2 regions of the Moraxella canis genome follow, and region 1 is predicted to be linked to the other one. Evidence: predicted binding sites of a transcription regulator. Region 1 holds the regulator's gene; the other holds the start of a gene.
The links. Region 1 encodes PhoB, which activates phosphate uptake and scavenging genes when phosphate is short. Its sites were predicted from a motif close to TGTCATNAANCTGTCATAA; they were not measured.
Positions count from the first base shown of each region.

Region 2: U0021_RS02110 (inorganic phosphate transporter) is a predicted target of PhoB. The motif match lies at 3,860-3,878, and genes of this name have one in related genera.

Region 1 covers NZ_CP139961.1:896,614-908,899, forward strand. Annotated here, with positions in the region: gene U0021_RS04020 (Ppx/GppA phosphatase family protein) at 1-1,467, opposite strand, end outside; gene phoR (phosphate regulon sensor histidine kinase PhoR) at 1,471-2,526, opposite strand; gene phoB (phosphate regulon transcriptional regulator PhoB) at 2,529-3,218, opposite strand; gene pstB (phosphate ABC transporter ATP-binding protein PstB) at 3,512-4,318, opposite strand; gene pstA (phosphate ABC transporter permease PstA) at 4,420-5,292, opposite strand; gene pstC (phosphate ABC transporter permease subunit PstC) at 5,303-6,265, opposite strand; gene pstS (phosphate ABC transporter substrate-binding protein PstS) at 6,373-7,512, opposite strand; gene U0021_RS04055 (M48 family metallopeptidase) at 7,862-8,686, shown strand; gene U0021_RS04060 (BolA family protein) at 8,717-9,037, shown strand; gene U0021_RS04065 (hypothetical protein) at 9,107-9,499, shown strand; gene U0021_RS04070 (SulP family inorganic anion transporter) at 9,503-11,212, shown strand; gene U0021_RS04075 (beta-lactamase hydrolase domain-containing protein) at 11,352-11,678, shown strand; gene U0021_RS04080 (RluA family pseudouridine synthase) at 11,727-12,286, opposite strand, start outside.
Region 2 covers NZ_CP139961.1:488,789-494,617, forward strand. Annotated here, with positions in the region: partial or broken gene U0021_RS02095 (DUF1427 family protein) at 47-202, opposite strand; gene U0021_RS02100 (hydrolase) at 276-968, opposite strand; gene U0021_RS02105 (pirin family protein) at 1,075-1,809, opposite strand; gene U0021_RS02110 (inorganic phosphate transporter) at 2,166-3,755, opposite strand; gene ubiA (4-hydroxybenzoate octaprenyltransferase) at 3,952-4,866, opposite strand; gene U0021_RS02120 (hypothetical protein) at 4,870-5,127, opposite strand; gene U0021_RS02125 (class I SAM-dependent methyltransferase) at 5,203-5,829, opposite strand, start outside.

The DNA of each region.
Region 1 (12,286 bases):
CACGCCCCATTTGGCGAACCAATGTGCTTCATCTTGAATATCAATGACACACGCCTGATGTTCGGGGCGATCGATTTTTACGGTCACATGCCAGTGATTATCGTCAATGGCAAGTTTTAGCTGATGCTTAGACATCTCAAAGCGCCCATGATTGGCGACAACCGACAAGCGCAATAAAAGCGCCAAATAAGCCAAGCCCACGCCGCCATTTTTGATGATGCGCTCGCAGTCATCCCCATTGATGGCGCGGCGATGATAACGAACCAGCCAAGACAGCTTTTCTTGATCGGTACGCGAAAACCCTGCCATATCTGCATGTCTGAGCAGATAGCTTGAGTGTTTATGATAGCTGCTATGCCCGATGGCAAGCCCCACTTCGTGCAACAAAGCTGCACGCCTGAGCATCTGCTCACCTTCTAGCGCCAAAGCCAAAGGCTCATGCACCTGATTAAAAAGCGCGCCTGCGGTCTTGGCGACGCGTTTGGCTTGTTTTTTATCGACACCAAATCGATCAATCAGCATCGCCACCGAATCATCACGCACATCATGAAAATCCATGCGTGATAACATGTCATACATCACGCCTTCTCTGAGCGCGCCATCACAGTACCTAAGCAGACGAATCCCAAACACACGCATGATCGCAAGCAAGATCGCCACGCCTGCAGGGAAAATGGCTTTTCGGTGCGACTTGACACCCACCATATCGATGGCATCGATATGACCACAAGAAATCAAAGACGATTTTAATTGCTCGACGCCTGCCAAAGTGATCTCATTACCCAGCCCAAACCCTGCGATCGCTTGTTGGATGGTCTTAATGGTGCCTGATGATCCCACTGCCTCATCAAAGCCAGTTTTTTTATAGCGGTTGCCATGCTTGATGATTTCTTTTTGGGCGGCATAAATCGCCTTTTCAAATGACAACGCACTGATGCTACCATCTCCAAAAAACTGCTGCGTAAACCCTGCCACGCCCACCTGCGTACTTTCGGTGAGTATGGAGGTGAGATTTTTACCGATAATCAGCTCTGTTGAGCCACCACCAATATCAACCACAAATCTTTGCTTATGACTTGGGCAGGTGTGCGACACGCCTAGATAGATCAGCCGCGCCTCTTCGCGTCCTGAGATGATCTCAATCTGCACAGGCAAAATATCATTAGCGCGCGCGATAAACTCTTGGCTATTGGCAGCGCGCCTTAGTGTATTGGTCGCCACGATACGCAGCCGAGAGTTATTCACATCACCCAAACGCCCTGCAAATCGCGCCAAGCACTCAATGCCGCGATCGATCACAGCTGATGATAAGTGATTGTGCTCATCAAGCCCCATTGCCAACTGTACTTTTTCGCTCATCGAAGCGATGCGTCTAAGCTGATCGCCATGGCGCTCAGCGATGGCTAGGTGGATACTGTTTGAGCCGATATCGATAGCGGCTAATTTTTCGGTATCTGATAGGGGCATCTGTTATATCGCTTGTGTTTGTAAGGTCTGTGTAGAGATGGTTTGACTTTTGGGAAAAATGATATGAAAGGTAGAGCCAACGCCTTCTTCTGAGCTGATTTCTAGGCGGGCATTGTGCTTATTTAGCACATGCTTCACGATGGCAAGTCCAAGTCCCGTCCCGCCTGTCGCACGGCTACGCCCACTGTCCACCCGATAAAATCGCTCAGTCAGCCGCCCAAGATGCTCACTACTAATCCCAATGCCATTATCGGTCACCGACAGATGAACATCACCGCCATCTTCTTCATAGATGATATCAATTGCCCCACCTGATGGCGTGTATTTAATGGCATTTAAAACCAAATTAATAATCGCACTGTACAAATAAGCCTCAATCCCCAAAATATTTTTATCGGTATCCAGATGAATATCAATCAAATGCCCCGCTTGGTTACTGGCAGATGCTTGATCAAATACTTGCATCAGCAGGCGCGGCATATTGACTTCAGCCATCGGCTTGGTTTCATCACTTTCAAGACGCGACAGCATGAGCAGATCATTGATTAAGTCATTCATACGGATAGCCTGCTCACGCATAAGTTTGAGCCCACGCGCCCACGCAGGCTTAACATCATCAGTCAGTGTAAAATTCTCAAGATAACCCAAAATCACTGTCAAAGGCGTACGCAGCTCATGCGACACATTACCCACAAAATCTGTCCGCATCTGCTCAAGCTGCTGCATGCGCGTATGATCTTTGACCATGACAGCGCAGCGATCATCCGTCAGTCGCACCAAGCGCAGGTTTAGGACATTGCCTGTAATCGTCGGGTGATTTTGGCAAAACGAGTGGGGCAAACTTGGATCTTTATAGATGTCATAAAGCTGCTCAAACGTGCTATTTGCAAACACTGTGCTTGGCAAGGCATGACCTTGCGTCTCATCAGAGGCGATACCAAGCAAGCGCTTGGCGGCAGGATTGATGTACTCAATCGCCAAGCGGCTCATATCCATGACCACGATACCATCAGGCAAATTCTCTACCAATAAACCAAAATCGGCAGCAGAGTGTTTCATGATTATTTATCCGAGAACCGATAGCCTGTACCGCGCACTGTTTGAATCAGCGTATCTGCCCCATAAGGTGCCAGCAGCTTACGCAGACGACGAATGTGCACATCCACCGTACGCTCATCAATATAAACATTACCGCCCCACACCGCATCTAGAATCTGAGCGCGTGTATAGGCACGCTCTGAGTGCATCACAAAAAAGCAAAGCAGACGATATTCGGTACTACTCATGGTGATCTCAGCATCGCCTGCCATGACTCTTTGGCTGGCTGTGTTGATGGATAAATTACCCGCCTGCATCAGCTCTTTGCCCATGCCGATGCCTGTGCGGCGAAGCACTGCCTTGACTCGGCTGATCAGTTCTCGAGTACTAAAAGGCTTGGTGATATAATCATCCGCACCCGCATCGAGCCCATACACTTTATTATCTTCTTCACCTTTGGCGGTGAGCATGATGATGGGGATATCAGCAGTGGTTGGGTTTTTCTTGAGTCTGCGCGCAAAATCAATCCCAGACTCTCCATGTGGCATCATCCAATCCAATAAGATCAAATCAGGCTTTTCGTCGACCACAGCCACATAAGCGCCTTGGGTGTCATAGGCTTGAACCACATCAAAATCCGACAAATCCAAAGTCCCCGCAATCAGCTCATTGATGGCAGGCTCATCTTCAACAACCAAGATTTTTGCACTCATTGATGGCGAACTCCCTAAAACGGCTTTTGGGTAGGTTGAATAAGGCTTTTGGGTAAGGGCTGAGTTAAATTGTAACATAAATATTGTCCGATAACAGCCACAAAACATGGCTTAATTCGTTTAACAAACTTTAATTAATTCATAAAAGTAAGAAGACATCGACCAAAATAAAACCCAAGGAGTGCTAAGCACGCCTTGGGCTGTCCGCCAAAGCCCTTTGACCGATCAAAATACGACACCTTTGATCGCCCCACCAAAGCTTGGGCCCAAGACAGAGACTCTTGCTTGATCAATCAGCCGTGACGACCAGCGATATAATCTGCCGTTGCTTGATTTTGCGGATTGTTGAAGATTTGGCTGGTTTCGCCCATCTCAATCATATCGCCCAAATACATATAAGCGGTGAAGTCAGAGCAGCGAACCGCTTGCTGCATGTTATGCGTTACGATCGCGATGGTATAATCTTGTTTTAGATCATGGATCAGCTCTTCGATCGCACCTGTTGAGATAGGGTCTAGGGCTGATGTTGGCTCATCTAGTAGCAACACTTCAGGGCGCGTCGCCACACTGCGCGCGATACATAGACGCTGCTGCTGACCACCTGATAAAGATAGACCTGATTTTTTTAGCTTGTCTTTGACTTCATTCCATAGGGCAGATTTTTGAAGCGCCCATTCAACGCGATCATCAAGCTCAGATTTAGATAAATTTTCATATAACTTCACACCAAACGCCACATTGTCATAAATTGACATGGCAAATGGGGTTGGCTTTTGAAAGACCATGCCAACGCGCGCGCGTAGCAAGTTAACATCGACGCGGCTGTCTAAGATGTTTTGGTTATCCAAGATAATCTCACCTGTCGCACGCATGCCTGAGTACAGGTCATACATACGGTTTAGCGTGCGCAAAAGCGTTGATTTACCACAGCCTGACGGACCGATAAAAGCGGTAACTTTTTTATCCAAAATATCTAAATTGATATTTTTAAGCGCCTTATAATCACCATAATAAAAGTCAAGATTACGCACTTGTACTTTGGCGGCAGTTTGGCTTAGAGTTTTATCATCGGTGTTGCTATCAGTAAACGCTGTGTTCATGGTTGGGTTCAGACTTTGGTTAAGTGTATTCATGTTGAGTTTTCCTTATATTTGGCAAGTGTTCAAACACTTTGGCTATGTTGGCTAAGATCAATTGACTCTTAATGCGCTTTGGACGATAAAGCACGAGCGATGATGTTTAACAGTAATACCGCAAAAGTGATCAGTAGCGCCGCTGCCCATGCCAAAGCATGCCAGTTGTCATACGGACTCATCGCAAACTGATAGATGGTATTTGGTAAGTTTGCCATCGCTTGAGACATATCTGTGCTAAAGTATTGGTTATTTAGCGCGGTAAATAGTAACGGCGCAGTTTCGCCAGCAATACGAGCAAAAGCAAGCAGCACGCCTGTAATCACACCTGCTTTGGCGGATTTTAGGGTAATGTGGCTGACCAATTTATATTTTGGCGCGCCTAGTGCATAGCCTGCTTCGCGCAGGTTATTGGGCACAAGTAGCAGCATGCTTTCTGTGGTGCGCACCACCACAGGAATCACAATCACCGCCAAAGCAACAACGCCTGCCCAGCCTGAGAATCCGCGACCTTGAACCATCAAAGCAAATACGAACAAACCAATCACGATAGAAGGTGCTGACAGCAAAATGTCATTCATAAAGCGCGTGGCACGACCAAGCCAGCCGCCTTGGTCAAATTCTGCTAAGTACACGCCTGTCAAAATCCCAATCGGCGTACCCACCGCAAGACCAGCAAAAGAAATCATGATCGAACCGACAATGGCGTTACGCAGACCACCTTCGGCCATCGGCGGTGGTGTATCCATACTAAACACTGGCATAGACATCAAGCCTTGGATACCTTGGGCAAATAACGTCACCAAAATCCAAGCCAACCAAAACAGACCAAAAGTCATCGCAACAGCGGTCAATCCCATCGCAAAGCGGCTCACCGCACGGCGGCGATGATACTTTGGCATATGGATGCGATTGGCAAAATTTGCTTTTTCATTAATCATGGTATTATCCTTATTTTCCAGCTCGCTTGTCGATCTTCATCAGCATAAGCTTAGAGGCTGATAATACAATGAAACTAATCACAAACAGAATCAAACCTAAGTGTAGCAGCGACGATAAATGCATCTCGCTTGAGGCTTCAGCAAATTCGTTAGCCAAGGCTGAGGTGATCGATACCCCAGAAGTAAATAGGCTTGTATTGATATTAAAGGTGTTACCAATCAAGAAAGTCACCGCCATGGTCTCACCAAGCGCACGGCCCAAGCCCAAAATCAGACCGCCGACCACACCCGCTTTGGTATAAGGCAGCACAACTTTAGTAACAACTTCCCAAGTAGTCGCACCCATGCCATACGCCGACTCTTTTAGCAAATCAGGCACCACCAAAAACACATCGCGCATGGTCGCAGCGATGAATGGAATGATCATAATGGCAAGTACCAAACCTGCCGTGAAAAGACCGATACCAATAGGCGCACCAACAAACATCTGACCGATGATCGGCAGTCCTGCCAAATGATTGATCAGCCATGGCTGCACGGTATCACCGAACCAAGGCGCAAAGACAAACAGACCCCACATACCATAGATAATCGATGGAATACCAGCAAGCAGCTCAATGGCGATACCCAATGGCTTTTTTAGGAAGTTTGGGCAAAGTTCTGTCAAAAAGACAGCAATACCAAAACTGACTGGCACGGCAATCACGACCGCGATAATGGAGGTGACGATTGTGCCATAAATTGGTGCCAATGCACCGAACTGACCAGCGACTGGATCCCAGTTACTGCTGGTATAAAAATTTAAACCAAATTCGCGAATACTCGGCATTGCACCAAAGACTAGTGACAGCATGATACCGCCTAAAGTCAAAAGTACAAGCAGCGCAGACAGTTTGGTTGTCCAAACAAAAGCGCCATCAAGTCGCTTTTGGCGACTGAGTCTGGCGGCGAGTGCTGAATTTTGGGTGGTCATTTGGGAATTCCCCTGATTTTGCTAAATTGGCTGTATTTTAAGAAATAATGGGCTTGCCAATTCTGACAAGCCACATTTCAAGAAGTCATCGCAGCTTATAGGGCAGCTTATTGTGCATAAACTGCATTGCCGCTTGAGTCTTTCACTTCGCTCCAGCTTGCCTTGAACAGCTCAACCGCTTTGTCGCTGAATGGTACATAGTCAAGATCTAGCGCTGCTTGGTCACCATTGGTGTATGCCCAGTCAAAGAATCTTAGAACACCAGCAACTTGCTCAGGATTTTCTGGGTTTTTGTGTACGATGATGAAAGTTGCAGCAGCGATTGGCCATGCGCCTGCAGTTTCTGAGTTGGTTAGCACTTGGTTAAAGCCAGGTGCTGCTGACCAATCGATGTCACCTGCAGCAGCGAAGCTGTCAGCTGATGGCTGAACAAATTCGCCAGCGGCGTTTTTAAGTGCCACATGAGACATGCCATTTTGCTTGGCGTAAGCGTATTCTACATAGCCGATTGAGTTTTTGATGCGGCTAACATAGCTTGCTACGCCTTCGTTACCTTTACCAGCAGCGCCTGAAGAAGCGGTTGGCCATTTGATGGCTTTGTCTACGCCCACTGAGCTTGCCCAGTCGGTTGAAACTTTATTTAGGTAGTCAGTGAAGTTAAAGGTCGTGCCTGAACCGTCTGAACGGAATACTGTGGTGATGTCAGCATCTGGCAGTGTCAAATCTGGGTTAAGTGCAACAATCGCAGGGTCGTTCCACTTCGTCACTTTACCCAAGTAGATATTTGCCAAAGTTTCGCCATCTAGCTTAAGCGCGCCAGCTTCGATACCTTCGATATTCACCACAGGCACAACACCGCCGATCACTGTTGGGAACTGGATTAGGTTTTCAGCGTTTAGCTCATCCACAGTCAATGGCGCATCTGAAGCACCGAAATCAACAGTTTTAGCGATGATTTGCTTGATACCACCTGAGGAACCGATTGATTGATAGTTCACTTGACCGCTGGTAGCTTCTTTGAAATCAGCTGACCATTTGGCATAGATTGGTTGTGGGAAAGATGCGCCTGCGCCTGTGATGTTGATAGCAACTTGTTCCATAGCGGCTGGGGCAGCGTCAGCTGGAGCTGCTGTCGTTGCAGCTGGTTCTGGCTGAGCCGCTGCAGCTTGTTCGTCTTTTTTGCTACAAGCAGTTAGCGCGATAACAGCAGCGACAGATAGGCTGATCAATTTGATGTTCGTTTTCATCATAACTCCGTTGGGTAAACTCTATTAAGGATATGGATGTTAAAAGCTAAGGAGATTTATCACATAAGTTATGCGTATTGTAAAAATCGTGCATGACGATTTAATGACTGACAGATGACGGTTATATGAAAATTATATGACAATTTGATGACAAGGCTTTTGGCAGGCAAGTCAGGCGAGCTTTAAATAAACTGGCTTTTAAAAAATAGCGACTGAAATAGTGATTCTATGAATAATGATAATTTGTGAATTTTTTGTTTAGATCGCTAGGCTTATAAAAGGCTTTGGTTTATAATCACTACAAGCGTTACGATTTTAAGACATCACAGGCATTCTACGAGGGATGAGTATGCAAAGTTTCATCAAAAAAAATGTTTTGGCAGTGACTTTGGCTGCAGCCACTGTCGCACCGATTGCTGGCTGCTCTAGCACCACCAGCGCAGGCGTGGTGGGCGCCGACAGAAAACAGCTATTATTGGTTTCAAGTGAAGAGATCATGCAGCTGTCCAATCGAGCCTATCTACAAACCATCAATGAAGCGCGCGCCAAAGGTAAGCTTGATAATAATTATGCGCAAGTTCAGCGCCTTCGCCGCATTGCCAATCATCTGATTCCACAGACGACAGCGCTGCGTCCAGATGCGACCAGCTGGGATTGGAAAGTGCATGCCATCACCGATAATCAAATCAATGCCTATGTCATGCCAGGCGGTAAGATTGTCTTTTATACTGGCATCATTGAGCGGCTAAAGCTGACTGATGCCGAAATCGCTGCCATCATGGGGCATGAGATGGCGCATGCGTTGCGTGAGCATTCTCGCGAAAAAGCCAGCCGAGGCGTCGCCACCCAAGGCGTTCTGGGTATCGCAGTGAGCGCGCTTGGGCTATCAAGCGGTCAAGCACAGCTGGTAGGCTTAGCAGGTCAGCTGGGACTGGACTTACCGCACTCGCGCACCCAAGAAGCAGAAGCTGATAAAATTGGCATTGAGCTGATGGCACGCGCAGGCTACGATCCAAATGCTGCGGTCACTTTGTGGCAAAAAATGCAGTCAGCTGGTGGTGGCAGCGTGCCGCAGTTTTTGAGCACACACCCAAGCTCTGCCAATCGCATTAGCAATCTAAAAGCCTTGGTGCCAACGGTGATGCCACTGTATCAGGCAGCACCCAGACGCTAATTGATCAAATTAAACTAGTTAAGTGATATGATGAATAACCCAACAGCAGCGGCGCTGAGTGCAGCACTACAAGCGCTTAGCCCTAGCACACTGTCATTGCAGAACGAAAGTCACATGCATGCCGGCTATTTTGAGGGCAAAGAAAGCCACTTTAAGCTTTTGATTGTCAGTGAAGCGTTTGAGGGGCAGCGCTTGGCTGCTCGCCATCAGGCAGTCTATGCCTTGGCTCAGCCTTTTTTGATGAGTGGCGGTGGCACGGTTCACGCCCTTGCCATCCATGCCTATACGCCTGATGAATGGGCGAAGCTTGAGCAAGCACCTGACAGCCCTTTGTGCGCTTCTCGTCGCTGATAATCTGCCTTGGCGTTATGATCTATGATTAAGTTAAGGCTAAAAATTGATTTTAATAGGGATTTTATGATGAAAAAATTCATGATCACCGCAGCCTCTGCTGTCGCGCTGGCAGGCTGTGCCACTACTGGCAATATCACGCCGCAGTATGTCAATCCCAATATGTATCACAGCTATGACTGCACTCAGCTGCAGTCAGAAGTGCGCCGCGTCACCACTTTGGTCGAAAGAGCTCAAAATGAGCAAATTGGTTTATCCGCCTCTGGCATTGGGATCGGTGTGACAGGCAGCCGCCACGGCATCTATCCAAGCATCAGCTGGGGCGTGGGCACCAATAGCAGACAGCGCGCCGCCAAAAAAGAGACACTCTCTCGCTTATATGGTGAGCATGATGCCATGATTCTTGCCGCTCGCCAAAAACAATGTGCATTTGCCCAAGGTGTGAAAATCTACGGAGAATAACTGATGAGAGTGCAAAATCTACTGCCTCATTGGGTTTTGCAGCTCATTCAGCATCCGCGCACGGCTCTATCAGACATCCCTGCTGGGCTTATGATGGCGGTATTGGTTATCCCTCAAAGCCTGGGCTATGCCGCCTTGGCAGGTCTACCGCCCATTATGGGGCTATATGCCGCCATCGCGCCTGTGATTGTCTACGCATGGATAGGCGCCAGTAGCGTCTCATCTATCGGTCCAGTGGCCATTACCGCCATCATGACCGCATCAGCACTGACTGGCTATGCCGCTGGCAGCTTACAATACAACTCACTTGCCATCATTCTTGCCTTTATGGTAGGCGGGATTTTATTGATCGCTGGGCTGATTCGTCTGGGCTGGATTATGCAGTTTGTCAGTCGTGGCGTCGCCTCAGGGTTTATCAGCGGGGCAGCAGTATTAATTATTTTTAGTCAAATCAAGCACATCATCGGTGTCCCTTTAAATGCTGACAGCTTGATTGACCTGTTTTTAAGTGTTTATACCAGCACTCAACCCATCCATCTGCCGACAGCTTTACTTGGGGTTAGCGTCACCCTTTTATTGATCATCAGTCGTTATGGTGAGGCGATGATTTGGGGCTGGCTGCCGACTCAGTGGCGCGGCTTTGGCAATCGCTTTTTTGTCATTTTAATTGTCGCCCTCTCCATTTGGCTCAGTCATCGCATGGGATTTGAGCAAATGCAGATCAGATTGCTACAACCTTTGCCCACAGGTTTACCCAAAATCGCTTTTCCCAATTTTTCTGTAACCACTTTATTAGATTTATTACCCTCGGCGCTCTTGATCGCGCTGATCGCTTTTATTTCGTCAAGTACGATCTCAGCACAGCAGGCACGGATACGCGGTGAGCCGTACGATGCCAACAAAGAGCTTGGGGGCTTGGGTTTGGCGAACATCACCAGCGGTGCCTTTGGTGGTTTTGCGGTCGCAGGCGGTATCTCGCGCACCAGCCTAAACCTGTCTGTGGGCGCCAAAACACCGTTAGCGTCCATCATTTGCGCCTTGGGCGTGCTAATGATCTTGCTTTTTTTGGGGCGCTATTTGGCAGGTCTGCCCTATGCCATTTTGGCAGCAGTGATCATCAGCTCTGTCATCTCGATGGTTGATACCAAAACCTTTATCAGCGCGTGGCAGCTGGATAAATTCGATGCCATTTGTTTTGGTATCACCTTCTTTACCTCGATTATTTTTGGTTTAAATAGCGGTTTGGTTGTCGGACTTTTGGCAAGTTTTGCCGCGATGATTTATCGCACACATCAAGTACACATCGCCATTGTGGGGCGCGTCGGTGACAGCGAACATTTTCGTAATATTGAGCGGCACGAAGCAACCACGTTTGATGGACTGCTGCTTTTGCGCATTGATGAAAGCTTGTATTTTGGTAATGCTCAGTCCGTTCTTGCCAATTTAACCCAGCTGTCTGACGACCCCAGCATTCATGACATTGTCCTGATGATGACTGCGGTCAATCACGTCGATTTATCTGCCCAAGAGATGCTTATCACCTTCAATCAAAGCTGCATTGAGCGTGGTCAGCGCCTACATTTGGCTGAAGTCAAGGGTCCTGTGATGGATATTCTAAAGACAAGTCCGATGGTTGAAGATCTGTCAGGGCGTATTTTTTTAAGTGCCAATCAAGCAGTTCAAAGCCTGACCAAGCCCAGCACAGACCTTTGAACCAGCCCTACCTTATTCCATTTTGAAACAATGACAGCTGTAATCGCTAAATACTGTCATAAGCTTATGCCAAATCACAATTGCAAGTCATCTTGGCATTGGGTATCATAAATCCAAAACAAATATCAAGGATTCACCCATGCACAGTCAAATCACCCTTTACAAACAAATCCATCCTAAGCAATGTCATGGACTTGCCAAATTAGGCTTTAAAAGTTTGATTAATCTGCGTTTTGATGATGAAATTGATGGGCAGCCCAAAGGGTCTGACATTGCTCAAAGTGCCGAAATCGCTGGACTTAGCTATCACACCCTGCCGATTGATATTGATGACATCCATCTCGCCCAAGCCCAAGCGTTCGCTGATCTGATTAAAGATGCGCCAAAACCTGTGATGGTATTTTGTGGTACAGGCTCACGCGCCAAGCGCCTGTATCAATGCGCGGTCGTCTCGGGTTTGATCTGATCAGGCTATAATGATCTTTGGGTCATCATCCAATTAAAATACACAGCCTTAAAATGGCACTGGACTGGTCCAATCCATCCAAATGCCATGCGTTGGGTGTTTTAAGCGAAGCTTGTGAGCGTGTAGATTTAAGCGATTTGACAGTGTAAGCGCCACATCTTCAGCATAAATGGGATCACCGATCATCACATGACCCAGATATACCATATGCACCCTAAGCTGATGACTACGCCCTGTGATGGGCTTGAGCGCCACTCGAGTCACAGGATGCGCCCTGCCGCTCTCATCACAGCGCAGCTCATGATGTAACACTTCATAATGGGTCAGCGCCCGCTTATTCCAATCCATATCGACAATATGACGCGGCTTGGTTGTTGGCTCATAGCGCACAGGCACATCAATGACACCCTTTTTATCGTCTGTCATCAATGTTCCAAACACAACGGCTTGATATTCTTTTTGGGGAATGCGGTCAATGAACTGCTTACTGATGTGCGTTTGAGCCTCACTGGATTTAGCAAAAATAATGAGCCCTGAGGTATCCATATCCAGTCGATGAATGAGCTTAATGTTGGGATTAACGCGTAAAAGTCGCGACTGCAAACTGA
Region 2 (5,829 bases), 410 kb from region 1:
GTGGATTTTGGCTTTGAGATTCACTCATCTGAGTGCTTGGTGCCAGCCATTGTTTGGCATAAGGAACTGCTTGCTCACCCACAAGCATCCCCAGAAGCCCGATCAAAGCGACGACAGGCGGTGCAGGCGATCGTACGTTTAGTACATAATATAAAACGCCCACTAAAATTCCAACACCAAAAGAAAAAATATACATTTTCATGACGTATCCAAAATGCTTAAGCGACAAAGGCGCATTCAATCAAACACGCCTCTGTCAAAACATTTATCAATAATTATTTAGCCGGATTTGGGCCGATACGTTCACCGTGTTGTACACGCTCAGGCGCTCTGTGTACCATCGTGTAGGCATAATCTACGCCCATACCATATGCACCAGAATGCTCTCTGACAATATCCATAACTGCATCATAAGTATCTCTGCGTGCCCAGTCACGTTGCCACTCAAGCATCACTTGCTGCCAAGTCACTGGAATGATACCTGCTTGGATCATGCGCTGCATGGCATAGTCATGAGCTTCTACAGAAGTACCGCCAGAAGCGTCGGCTACCATATAGATATCATAGTCAGTATCAGCTGCCGCTGCCAAAGCAAAGCCTAGGTTACATACTTCAGTCCATAGACCTGCAACGATCACTTTTTTACGGCCATTTTGTGCATTTTTTGCCAATGCATCACGGACGTTTTGATCATCCCATGAGTTCATAGAAGAACGCTCAAGTAGTTGAGCTTCTGGGAATACTTCTAGTAGCTCTGGATATGTATGACCTGAGAACGCATCGGTTTCAACAGTAGTGATGATGGTTGGGATATCAAAAGCTTTGGCGGCTTTTGCCAAGCCAACAACGTTATTTTTTAGAGTTTGACGGTCGATTGATTGTACGCCAAATGCCATCTGTGGCTGATGATCGATAAAGATCAATTGGCTGTTTTCTGGGGTTAGTAATTCTAGAAATTTATTTGACATCAGATGTCTCCTTTGTTGTTAAATTTTACATTTATAGTTGCCCAAAGCGATCCGTGTTGTTTAGCCACTTTGGGCGATTAATTGATGATTGCTCATCAAAAATTCATTAAGGCTGATTGGTGTTAGCAGCGATATCCATTGGCACATCCATCAATAGGATTTGGGCATCACTCGTAGCAGTCAATTCAAAACCATCCGTATCCCAAACGCCCAAACCATCGCGCTCGCTCAGCTGCTGATCACCGATTTTTGCTTCACCTTTGATCACAAATACATACACGCCATTGCCTGGTTTTTTGATATCATAGCGGCGGCTGGTATCCTTATCAAAGTTAGCTAGTGAAAACCAAGCATCTTGATGAATCCACACGCCATCATCATCAGCATTTGGCGATAAGATTTGTTGAAAATCATTTGGTTTGGCTTGATCAGCGATTGTGATTTGTTGATAGCGTGGCTCAACACCATTTTTACGAGTTAATACCCAGATTTGTAAAAATTTCACTGGCTCATCAGCGTTAGCATTCATCTCGCTGTGAGTCACACCAGTACCCGCTGACATGACTTGGATGTCACCATTTTTAATGATACTGCCGTTACCCATACTATCTTTGTGCGCCAAGTCGCCACTCAAAGGAATCGAGATGATTTCCATATCGCGGTGCGGATGTCTGCCAAAGCCCATTCCACCTTGAACAAAGTCATCATTAATAACGCGAAGTACACCAAAGCCCATGCGCTGTGGATTATAATACTCTGCAAAGCTAAAGGTATGACGGCTTTTTAGCCAACCATGCTCGGCATTGCCACGAGAATCGGCAGCGTGAAATACAGTTTTCATCATTTTCTCCAATTGTGATTTGTTATTGATTTGAATTATAGCGTAATTAATTTGTGCGATAAACCGCCATTTTTGCAAGGCTTGATTGCAAAAATAGAAATTTAACAATTAAGAAAACATGAGAAACAATTCACTGCAAAATGTCTCAAATATCAAACCTTTCAGCGGTTGCACTCATCTATTTTAAAGTTATTTTGATTAGTTTAGATTAAAATAAAATTTTGATCTTTAGAGCCTTTTGTGTTGTCTGATATGGTATTTTAACTGTTTCAAAAACAAAACCCCTTTAGAGAGCATATCTAAAGGGGTTTTAGCGATTTAAAATAAACTTTCAGATGACTGTATCGTGTTATGACTCAAAGAAAGTTTGTCAGCAGTAAGAACGAAATGGCACTAATGATCGCAGCTGCTGGCAGGGTAATAACCCAAGCCAAGCCAATGGGCTTCATAAGGCTCCAGTTGGTGTTTTTATTGACCAAACCGATCCCAAGAACCGCACCAACCAAAATGTGCGTACTTGATACAGGAATACCCAAGGTAGACGCACCCATTACAACCGCAGCAGCAGCAAGCTCCGCTGAGAAACCTGACGCAGGATGCATCTCGGTTAGGTTGGTACCAACCGTTTGGATAACCTCTTTACCAATAAACCAAAGACCTACAATCAATGCCACACCAAAGGTCAGCATCACAGGCGCAGGTACGGCTGCTTTAGCTTCGACGGCGTTATTTTTGATCACATCCATGATCGCAACGAAAGGACCGACGGCGTTGGCAATATCGTTTGAACCATGACTAAACGCAAAAGCACACGCAGTGAATACCTGCATCCAGCTGAACATCACAAACGTGGCTTTGGCTAGATCTTCTTTTTGTTTACCGCGGATTGTTTTGGTATAAATAAAGGCAGTCAGCCAAACCATCGCACCAAGCATCCCCATCACCAAGCCAGCTTGCAAAGTAGATAATTTTAGACCTGTATTTGCCAGACCCTTAAATACCACCATGGCTGTCATGATCACCGCACCCAATGCAGCGATGAGCGGCACCCAGGTTTTTAATGCTTTGAGCGTATCCAAATTCTCGCGCTTGCGCTCAAGATCAAACACCGAACGGTAGTATTCCGTCTCCAAGTCGTCGCGTTGGCAATCGCCGTCTTTATAGACTTCTTGGTCACGCAACATGGCGTTGGTGTATGGCAGCTTTTCTTTATCAGCCAAAGTATCAAAATATTCTTTTTGTTGGCGTTTTAGCGTCTTTTTCTCAGCTTTGATGGATTTTACCATCGCTTCGGCTTTTTCGTTATATGCCAAAATATTTTTCTTGATGACGCTGTACAATAAATAAGAAAGCGCGCCACCTAAGACTGGTGATAGCACCCAAGAAATCGCGATGTCACGAATTTTTGACCATTTTACTGTCGAAAATGCCAAATCCGTACCGCCAATGCTGATACCAAGAACGATCGAGCTACCGACGATACCGCCAATGATTGCGTGCGTTGTAGACACTGGCAAGCCGCGTTTGGTCGCAAATAACAACCAAAATGCCGCCGCAACGAGCGCTGAAAGCATCAAATAAATAAACTGATTTGGAGAGACGCCCAATTCACTGATGTCGACAATGCCGCTACGAATCGTATCTGTCACCGCCGCGCCTGCCAACACTGCGCCCGATACCTCAAAAATCGCCGCAACCGCCAACGCCTGAGTGACTGACAGCGTGCCCGCCCCTACCGATGTACCAAATGAGTTTGCAACATCGTTACCGCCGATGTTGAATGCCATAAAAATACCAAAGAAACTTGCGATCATGAACAACAGCACCTGCTGATGCATTGTATAGACCAAGCCCCATTGAATAAAATAGATGCTCATCCCAGCCAACAGTAAGCCAAAAAATACATTGGCTGCCAAAGGCGTGGCTTGTTTTGTAGAATTTACCATAAATCCACCAAAGATAAATGAAAAAAGCCACTTCAAAGAACCTAAGTTTTCAAGGTTTTAGTGAGTGACTTAGTTGCTTAAGCTGTACAAATTATAAATTTGGTTTATGACAGCTTGATGACAATTTAGCAAAGTTACAAAAAGTTTCTTTAAAATGATAGACGGTTAATTTTTGTAAATTAATATAATTTTAAGATTATCTAAAATAAATCACACATAAAACTACCGTCATCGCCAAAATATACCGCCCCACCCAAACATTTTCTCTAAAAGCGGTAAAGCACGCTAAGCGCTCACGGTCAGCGATGAGCTGATATTGTCGAAAAAACATCATCAGCACAGGAACAAATGTCAGCACGCACAGCCATTTGGGCATCACTTTAAAATAATGCCAAAATGAGACCACCATCAGCAACGTAAAGATAAGATTCAAAGCCATGGTGATTTTTACATCGTATCTGCCAAAGAGTATGGCGGTCGATTTGACACCAATTTTAAGATCATCATCCCGATCACACATGGCGTACTCGGTGTCATAAGCCACCGTCCAACACATATAGGCAAAAAACAGCACCCAAGTCCACACATCAGGCGCACCTTGGACAGCGACAAATGCCATGGGAATCGCCCAACCAAATGCCGCTGCCAACACCAATTGTGGCATGTTGGTAAAGCGCTTCATAAACGGATAAATAAATGCCAATGACACCGCACCCAAAGACCAATAAAAAACCGCTTTGGGTAAAAAAAACAGCAAACACGCCGCCAATAAAGATAAGCCAACGAAGGTGAGCACCGCTGTTTTTGGCGACAGCCTGCCATCCGCTAGCGGTCTTGTATTGGTGCGCTTGACTTGCCCATCTACTTTTCGGTCGGCAAAGTCATTGATCGCACAGCCAGCCGCACGCATCAAAATGGCTCCCAAGGCAAAAATCACAATGTGCTGAATGCTTGGCAGTGATTTTTGACCTGCGTATGCCAAAAACAATGCCCAAAGTGTTGGATGTAATAACAGCTCAGTGCCAACAGGTTTATCAAAGCGTGTCAGCTGCAGCCATGCGATGAACTTGTCGTTCAAGGTCATGGGTGCGTGGGTTTTAAGATTTTTCATGAGTTATTTTTTTGGCGGACTTATCATCACATATAGCTGCACCGCTTGTCTTAGGCTGATCTCTGGGAATTTGGTACGAATGGCTTTGATGGCTTTGACTTGCGGTAAGTGTGATTGCGATTTTGCGTACTCAAGCCACTCTTGTTGTTTATAGACGAATAACGCATCTTCCAGTTTTCGGATGCGCGTTTTTTGCGTGAAATTTTGTATTAATATCAACACATTTAGGGCAAGATATGCCCATATTATCCAACCATCCATTTAAATTCTCCCATATAACTATGCCATTATGCTGCTGTTATGATAAGCTTTGACAAATTATCATCGCCCCAAATCTTAGGCTGAGTGCCTATTTTTATCATAGCGATCAAATCTTAGTGCCTCATTTTGAATGCTATGATCTGGTGATTGTTGATCAAAATATGGCGCACCGATCGGTCTTTTGATGATCAGTTTGCCGCTTGGTTTAAGCATATCCATCGACTGACAAAAAAGCTGATGTGCTTCTGACTGCGTCGGCGGCGCTGCCAAATCATGCAAGGCTTGCATTTGTTTATTCACTTTGGCTTTATAGCTGTCTTTAGGGAACATCGGATCCAAATACACACAATCAAACTCCCCTGTCATCTCACTGGTATTGTTGTAAATGATGTCCATCCGACCCAAAAGCCCCTGCCAATTCGCCACTTGAGCCATGGTGTGATATTCATAATATAACAGCAGCGCCATCACAGGGTTGCTCTCACACAAAGTTACCTTAGCTCCACTGCTCGCCAAAATCAGCGCATCATGACCAAACCCTGCAGTACCGTCTAGTACCGTCATACCTGCTTGCAGTTTAGACGCCTGCAAAATCAGCTCTGACTTACGCCCTGCTGTGACAATGCGATGCTGAAGCGCTGCCCAGTTCAGTGCAGATTTGATGACGGTTTTATCTTCGGCTTTGATTAGCATCGGTGTGTT